DNA from 2 places in the Arthrobacter saudimassiliensis genome. Region 1 is predicted to be linked to the other one. Evidence: predicted binding sites of a transcription regulator. Region 1 holds the regulator's gene; the other holds the start of a gene.
The links. The regulator LexA, encoded in region 1, represses DNA repair genes until DNA is damaged. The targets are predictions, from matches to a motif close to TCGAACANNTGTTCGA.

Region 1 (4,206 bases):
GCTGGGCGTGCCCGTGTGGGAGAACTCCGCGTAGGCCTCGTCGACGATCACGATGGCGTTGCTTGCCCGGCCCGCCTCGTAGACGGCTTCGACGACGTCCAGGCCCAGCGCCGTGCCGGTCGGGTTGTTCGGCGAACAGAGGAAGACAATGTTCGGCGCGGCGTCACGGACCTGCCCGGCCGCCGACTCGGCGGAGAGGGTGAAGTCTTCGGTGCGCTTCCCGGACAGGTAGGTGGTGCCGGTGCCGCTGGCCAGCAGCGGGTACATGGAATACGTGGGCGGGAAGCTCATGGCGGTCCGGCCCGGTCCGCCGAAGGCCTGGAGGATCTGCTGCAGGACCTCGTTGGAGCCGTTCGCCGCCCAGATGTTGTCGCGGCTCAGTCCGTGGCCCAGATAAGCGGCCAGGCGGTCCCGCAGTTCGGTGAACTCGCGGTCGGGGTACCGGTTGAGGCCCACCGCTGCTTCGGAGACGGCGGCCACGATGGCGTCGCGCACATGTGCGGGCAGGCCGTGGGTGTTCTCATTGACGTTCAGCAGGACGGGTACTTCCAGCTGCGGAGCGCCGTAGGGCGAAAGGCCGCGGAGATCGTCGCGGAGCGGAAGGCGGTTGAGTTTGTCCAGCTGTTCAGTCACCCGTCCAGCTTAAGTCCGCAGGCACTGCTGGGGAGAATCCCGGGGCGGGGGGTTACGGCCCTGCGGCTGCAGCGGCTCACGCGCCGCAGGCCCCGGGGGCAGAAGCAGCGGCAGGTACAGGGGCAGGTGCAGGCGGTGGTCCGGCCGCTCAGCGCGAGACCGGGACGTAAAGCTGCGCGCCGGCCGGGATGGTGGCTTCCTGCAGGTTGTTCAGCTCCATGATGTCGGCGACGACGGCGCGCGGGTCACGGTCCGGGACGTATCGGTCCGCCAGCCCCCACAGCGACTCACCGGTTTCCACGCTGACCTGCAGCGTGTGGGCGGCCGGATCCTGTGTCTCGCTGCCGGCGATCGCGGGGGCGGTGAAGAAGGCGGCCAGGAAGATCAGGGCTGCGGTGACCAGCATGAGCGGCAGGCCCACCAGGACCAGGCGGCCGCGGCGGGTGAGGCGCAGCGGGGACGCGGGACCCGAAGCGGAGGACGGGGTGGCGGACGCGGCGGACAGGCCGGGCTGAAGTGCGAGTGACATGGTTTTCCTTTCCGAACCGCGGGGCCCATCAGGCTCGGGCGGTGCGGTTTCGAAGCTTGTTTCGAAAGTCCGCTCGGATTAAGAGCAGCTTCTTTCGAATCTTTGTTCGATCAGCTGGATCCTTTCTAGCACCTGTCTACGAACGTTGTCGAGACTCGCTCGAACAAATGTTTGAAAACAGGGGGCTGCTCCCCTAGCGTTGTGAGCAGCACCGGAAGCTGACAGAAGCGAGTCCATCACCCGCCTCTGACAAAACCGCCGGGAGCCCGGGCGGCACCGCCGTCCGTACGCACGAAAAACGCGGCCGGATGCACCGGCCGCCGGCCTGAAGGGAAGCGCCGTGGCACGCAGGACTGTAAGCGGAGGCACCGATGCCTCCACCTCCGGGCGCCCGGCCAAGGGCCTGACTCCCCGCCAGCAGAGGATCCTGGAGACCATCCAGCGGTCCGTCAGCAGCAACGGCTACCCGCCGTCCATGCGCGAGATCGGTGACACCGTGGGGCTGGCCAGCCTCTCGAGCGTGACCCACCAGCTCGGCCAGCTGGAAAAGCTCGGCTACATCCGGCGTGACCCCAAACGGCCCCGGGCCATGGAGATCCTCACACCGCTGATGCTTCGGGACGCCGAGCCTTCAGCCCCGGCCGCCCCGGCGGCAGCCCCCGCACCGTCCGGCGGCGCGGCGGAGGCGGGCAACGTCACCCCGCTGCGGACGGACACCGCGCTGGATACCGCCATGGTCCCGCTGGTCGGCCGCATTGCCGCCGGCGGTCCGATCCTCGCGGACCAGCAGGTTGAGGACATGGTTCCGCTGCCCCGCCAGCTGGTGGGCCACGGTGAGCTGTTCATGCTGCGGGTCTCCGGCGACTCCATGGTCGACGCCGCCATCTGCGACGGCGACTGGGTGGTGGTCCGCCGCCAGCCGACCGCGGAGAACGGCGACATCGTGGCCGCGCTGCTCGATGACGAAGCCACGGTGAAAACCTTCCGCCAGCGCGAAGGCCACACCTGGCTGCTGCCGCAGAACACCCGCTACGAGCCGATTCCGGGCGACCACGCCACGATCATGGGCAAGGTTGTCTCCGTGATGCGGTCGCTCTAGGCACCCGCTCCTCCCGCTCCGCCCTCGACCCTGGCGCCGGCTTCGGCGCCGCGGTCGGGGGCGTTTGCGTGTACGGACGGGCCGGGGGAAGCGCCGGGCCCGCGGGCGTGCGCCCACATCCCCTGCGCGGGCGTCAGGCCCCGCTGCCGGCCTTCGACGCGGCGGCGAGGCGCTGGAGCGCCTTAAGCACGACGGCCCGGTCCGCGGTCGGCCAGAACGGCGGCAGCGCCGAACGCAGGAAGCCTCCGTACCGCGCCGTGGCCAGCCGCGAGTCCAGCACCGCCACCACGCCCTGGTCTTCGGCCGCCCGGATCAGCCGGCCCGCCCCCTGGGCCAGACGCACCGCGGCGTGCGTGGCGGACACGCTCATGAAGCCGTTGCCTCCCGCGCGGGCCACGGCCCGGCTGCGGGCCGTCATCAGCGGGTCGTCCGGGCGCGGGAACGGAATCCGGTCCAGGACCACCAAGCGGCAGGACGGGCCCGGGACGTCGACGCCCTGCCACAGTCCCATGGTGCCGAACAGGCAGGTCCGCTCGTCCTCGGCAAACTGCTTCACGAGCGAGGCCATTGAGGACTCGCCCTGGCACAGGATCGGTACGTCCAGCCGTTTCCGCATCGCCTCGGCGGCCTCTTCGGCCGCCCGCCGTGAGGAGAACAGGCCCAGCGCAGCGCCGTCCGAAGCGGCGATCAGCTCGGCCAGCTCATCGAGCTGGGCCTCGGAGGTCCCCCGCTCCGGCTTGGGCAGGTCCTTGGCGATGTACAGCATCCCCTGCCGCGGATAGTCAAAGGGGCTGCCGACGTCGGCGCCCTCCCAGGCGGGCGCTCCCGGGCCCTGCAGGCCGAGCGCTCCGGCCACCGGACCGAACTCCGCACCGATGGCCAGCGTGGCGCTGGTCAGCACCACGGTGTGCCCGTCGAACAGGTTTTCCCGCAGCTTTCCGGCCACGGACAGCGGGGCGATGTTCAGCGTCGCCGGCGCGTCGTCGTCGGGCGGCTGGTAGCCGCCGGACGGCGAGAAGGTGCTGCTGCGCGAGGCCCAGACAACCTCTCCGGATTCGGGCGCGGACTCCAGCCGTTCGCACAGCTCAAGGATCGCCATCAGCCGGGAGCGGGCCATCTGCCGGCCCCCGTCGGCGTTGTCCTGCCCGTCCGGCTTCGAATCGGACAGCGCGACACGGCACGCCTCACGGACACGCCCGACGGCAAGCAGCTGGTCTTCGTTCAGCCCCGAAGGCAGCAGCCCGGAGGCGATGCCTTCGATGGCGCCGTCGAAGGCGCGGCCGGCGTCGGCGAGTTCCTGCACGCTGGCGTTGGTGTGCTTGCGCGCCGCGGTCACGGCGGAGCTGATGGTGCCGCCGGAGAGCTGGCCGGTGACCGCTCCGGTCACCCGGTCGGCGAGCTCATGCGCCTCGTCGATGACCACCACGTCGTAATCCGGCAGCACCGCCAGGCCCTCGAAGGCCGCGATGGCCAGCAGGGCGTGGTTGGTGATGACCAGGTCGGCTTCCGCCGCCTTGGCGCGGGCCCGTTCGCTGAAGCACTCGGCGGCCATCGGGCATTTCTGGGCGCCCAGGCACTCCATGGAGGTGACGGACACCTGCCGCCACGCCCGGTCGCTGACGCCGGGCACCAGCTCGTCGCGGTCCCCGGTCTCGGTCTCCTCGACCCATTCGTGCAGGCGCTGCACGTCGCGGCCCAGGGCACTCACCGGGCCGGTGCCGGGGGCGGGGTGCCCGACGGCGTTCTCCTCCCCCAGCACGAACAGCGCGCCCGGGTCGTCTTCGTCGGGAAAGCCGCCGCCGGTCTTGTGCAGGCAGACGTAGTTGCTGCGGCCCTTCAGCAGCGCGACGTCGACCGGGCGGGGCAGCTCCGGCTCGAGGGCCTCCAGCAGGCGCGGCAGGTCACGGCCGACGATCTGCGCCTGCAGCGCGAGCGTGGCCGTGGA
Region 2 (4,206 bases), on a different contig from region 1:
GTGATCCCTACACCGGGACCTGCATCTAGGCACGCAGCCCGCCGACGCCGTCGCGCCGCTACCGCGCCTTCACTACCGGCAGCTCAGCCCACTCGGTGGTGTAGCGCGGCGAGGAGTAGCGCCGCGCCATGGTCCACTCCGGTTTCGCCGTCGTGATCCCGCCGAGTCCCAGCCCGATGCTGGCCGCTCCGTACTTCCCGGTGACCTTGCCCAGCAGTTCGCCGAGGTTCCGCTGCTCCTGCTCGGGAACGAACACGTCCAGCAGCGGCTGCGCTCCCGCGGGGCTGAGCCCGGTGAGCATGACTCCCGCCTTCGTGTAGGCGACCCCTTCGACGACCTGCCCCTCCAACGCCCCGATGGCCGCCCGGCTGAGCACCACCGGATCCGCCGTCGGCGCCGGGAGCCGCACCGTCACGGACGGGAACGACGCCGCCCGCTCGCTGAAGCGCGAGGTGCCGGCGTAGGCGGTGATCACGCTGGCCAGCTGGCCCTCGCGCTCCAGTCGGGCTGCGGCCTGCTGCGCGTAGATGCTCATGACCTGCCGCATTTCGGCGGCGGTGGTGACCGGGGCCGCGAAGGACCGGGAAAAGATCAGCTGTTTGCGGTCCGCCCGCTCGTCCTCCATCGGAATGCATGGCGTCCCGTTCAGCTCCAGGACCGTGCGCTGCAGGATCACCGAGAACTTCCGGCGGATCAGCGCCGGGTCCGCCGCCTTCAGGTCGGCGACGGTCTCGATGCCCATGGCCGCCAGCTTGGCCCCCAGTCGTGAGCCGACGCCCCACAGCCCGGTCACCGGCACCCGCGCCATGATGGTGTCCACCACGGCCGGGTCCATGGTGTCCAGGTTGCAGACGCCGCCCAGATGCCGGTTCTGCTTGGCGATCCGGTTGGCGAACTTCGCCAGGGTCTTGGTGGGGCCGATGCCCACGCAGACCGGCAGGCCGGTGTTCCGGGCAACGGCGGCGCGGATCTCCGCACCCTGGCTCTGCAGCTCCGCGGGCGTGCCGGCCAGCCCGAGGAAGGACTCGTCGATGGAGTACACCTCCTGCCACAGCCCGTATCGGCCCAGCAGCTGCATCACCCGTGAGCTCATGTCCCCGTACAGCTCGTAGTTGCTGGAGCGCTGCACCAGGCCTGCCCGCGCGGCGCCGGCCGCCAGCTGGAACCAGGGGGTGCCGGTTTTGATGCCCAGGGCCTTCGCCTCATCCGAGCGGGCGACCACGCAGCCGTCATTGTTGGACAGCACGACGACGGGAATCCCCGCCAGCTTCGGATCGAAGGCGCGCTCGCAGGAGACGTAGAAGCTGTTGACGTCGACCAGGGCGATCCGTTCGGCGCGTGCCTCAGTCCGTTCCTCAGACATGGTGCAGGCACCGGGTGACGACGCCCCACACCGTCAGCTCCGCGGCGTCGGCCAGTTCCAGGTCCGGCGTGCCCCGGCTTTCGGCCCGCAGCAGCACCGCGTCTCCGCGCAGCAGCAGCCGGCGCACCAGCAGCTCGCCGTCGACCACCGCGACGACGACGGCGCCGTCGTGCGGGGTGCGGGAACGGTCCACGATCAGCTCGTCACCGCTGCTGATGCCAGCGTCGGCCATGGAATTCCCGTCCACGCGGACCACGTAGGTGGAGGTGGGGTCGCTGATCAGGTGTCGGTTCAGGTCGATCCGGCCGTCGAAGTAATCACGCGCCGGGCTGGGAAACCCTGCGGCGGTGGCGGCGTCGGCCTCCGCCGGCCCGGCCACGCGCCGGGAACGGTCCGCTGAGAACACCGCCATGCTCCGCCCCTCCCACAGTTCCGCACGATCGCGTATCGAACACACTTTCGAATACTAAGGCTAGCACCACGCTGCTACTCTGGCCCGCGACGACGGTGGGCGGGGACGGGAGCAGGCATGCGGACTCTGCGGGGATTCGGCCGGCTGCTGACCGAGCTGCCGCAGCCCGCCCGCAGCGGACTGCAGCTGGGCTACCTCCTGTTCCTTGCAGGTCTCCCGTTCGGAATCGCGAGCGGCCAGCTTCACTTCGGCGCCCTCGGGGCCGCTGCCTCCGGTGTGTGCTTCGCCGTCGCGGGCTGGTGCGTCTTCCGGAACGTCCGGGGTGCGGCGGCGGTTTGGTCGGCGATCTACCGGGAGTCCAAGGGCATTCCTCCGGAGGGGTTCACCATTGCGGACGTGCCCACGGTCAGGACGCTGGGCTTTTTCTACCTGCTGCTGGGGATGTGCTTCACCATCGGCGGCGTGGCCGGATTCCTCCAGGGCTGACGCCGGTTACCGGCCCAGCCGCTCCGCCAGCTGCTCGCGGGTGAAGGGCAGGTCCAGCAGGCTGAGCTTGAGCATCCCGCGCTGCGCGTGGCCTTCCTTGTCGAGGCGGATGACCTGTCCTGCGTGCGGGCGCAGCTTCATCAGCACCCGGGTGCCCGGGCGGGCCTCGCCCAGCAGGACGCCGTCGGCCTCCATCGCCACGGTTCCGCCTGCCTCGTCCAAGGCGATGGACAACCCGTCCTCGTGTCCGAGCACGAACGGGTGGCTGAACCCGGCCATCGGCGCCACCGGGGTGACGGCGACGGCGGGCAGCGCGGGGGAGACCACCGGACCGCCGGCGGCATAGCTGTACGCGGTGGAGCCGGCCGGGGTGGCGGTGATCAGACCGTCGGCCTTCACAAAGCCGTAGGGGATGCCGGCCACATCCAGATGGGCGTGGACCATGCCCTTGCCGGGCTGGCGGGTGAAGACAAAGTCGTTGAACACCAGATGCTGGGTCGCCACCCCGTCCGGCGAGGACACCGCGACGTCCAGGGCATGGTGGCCCTCAACGGAGAAGTCGCCGGCGGCCACCCGGTCCAGGGCCGCGTCCAGCTCGTCCGGCTGCAGCTCGATGAGGAAGCCAAGGTTGCCGTAGTTGGTGCCGAGCACCGGGACCGGCCGGTCCGCCACCAGGCGCATGGCGCCCAGCATGGTGCCGTCCCCGCCCAGGCTGACAATCACGTCCACCGCGGAGCGGAAACCGTCGTCATCCAGCAGCTGAACCCCCTCCGGAAGCCTGCCCTGAGCTGATGACAGGCCGACGATCCGGGCTTCGTGGGCGGCGGCCCAGCGGGTCAGCGATTCGACGGCGTCGGCGGTGGGTTTGGTGGGATGGACGATGAGTCCCACGGTGCGCATGGCAGGTCCTTTCAAACAGGGGGTGACCGCATCGTATCGACGGCGCCTGAAAGGTTGCCGGGGGTGCCGGCCGGGCGGAAGGAGTTTGGTCCGGGCCGCAGTGATCCGCCGCATGCGCGTCTACGGGCGGGGTGCCGGGGCGCTACGATTAAGCCCATGAACGTCGAGCTCCAGATCCCGCCCAAACTGGCCCGGGAACTCCAGGAGCTCGCCGACGAGCAGGGCGTCCCCATGGAGACGCTGCTGCTCAACGGCGCCCGGCTGCTGCTTGAGCACCGCTACCGGCGCAACATGCAGGCGTAGCCCGCCGCTTCCCGCTGCCGCTTTGCGCAGTTGCTGCCACCGCGCGCAGGCAGCGGCCGCCCAAACCGGCAGCGGCTAAGCGTCCTCCAACGCACGGCCCACACCCTGCAGCACGGCCAGCTGGGCCGGATTCAGCACATCGGCGGCATAGTCGTTGAACAGGGACAGCGACCGTCCGTCCAGCTCCGCCCCGTCATGGGCGGCGAGCGCTGCGCTCGCCGGTGCCAGCGCCGTCGCCAGGTCCGCGGCGAGGGCCTCAACCGCGGACGACGGCGCGTCCGCCGGCAGGGCGTCGAAGCGCTCCATCAGCACGGTCAGCGGCTCCAGGAGCCCCGGCGCGGCGATCATGTCGAACAGCTGCCCGATGGCAGCCCTGACGTTCTCCGACCCCAGATGCCCCAGCAGCACCAGCTGTTCACGATCCATCTTGGCGACCCGTGGCGGCAAGGTCCCGGCGGAGACCTGCAGGAACCGGGCCAGCTCGGGCGGCACGTCGGGCGGGTTGCGGTCGGCGCGGATCCGGGCGATCAGCCGACGCTGTTCGGTCAGCCGCTCCACCGCGGCGGCCAGCTCCCGGTCCAGCTCCTCCAGCGTCTGATCCACGGCGTCGGGGCCGGCCTCGCTTTCACCGGCGGGCCCTGCCCCGGGCTCCGGCTCGTCGAGGATGGGCGGCATCTGCTCCAGGGGCAGGCCCAGCGCGGCAAGTCTGCGGATCCGCAGGACCCGGATCAGGGCATGGACG

Region 2: umuD (translesion error-prone DNA polymerase V autoproteolytic subunit) is a predicted target of LexA. The motif match lies at 1,811-1,826, and genes of this name have one in related genera.

Annotation. Positions count from the first base shown of each region.
Region 1 covers NZ_JBNHFX010000003.1:39,192-43,397, forward strand. Annotated here, with positions in the region: gene AC5RV6_RS11425 (histidinol-phosphate transaminase) at 1-633, opposite strand, end outside; gene AC5RV6_RS11430 (LysM peptidoglycan-binding domain-containing protein) at 782-1,162, opposite strand; gene lexA (transcriptional repressor LexA) at 1,503-2,261, shown strand; gene AC5RV6_RS11440 (ATP-dependent DNA helicase) at 2,395-4,206, opposite strand, start outside.
Region 2 covers NZ_JBNHFX010000002.1:651,802-656,007, reverse strand. Annotated here, with positions in the region: gene AC5RV6_RS10190 (hypothetical protein) at 1-29, shown strand, start outside; gene AC5RV6_RS10185 (Y-family DNA polymerase) at 59-1,363, opposite strand; gene umuD (translesion error-prone DNA polymerase V autoproteolytic subunit) at 1,356-1,775, opposite strand; gene AC5RV6_RS10175 (hypothetical protein) at 1,893-2,261, shown strand; gene AC5RV6_RS10170 (NAD(+)/NADH kinase) at 2,268-3,161, opposite strand; gene AC5RV6_RS10165 (hypothetical protein) at 3,318-3,464, shown strand; gene AC5RV6_RS10160 (MerR family transcriptional regulator) at 3,540-4,206, opposite strand, start outside.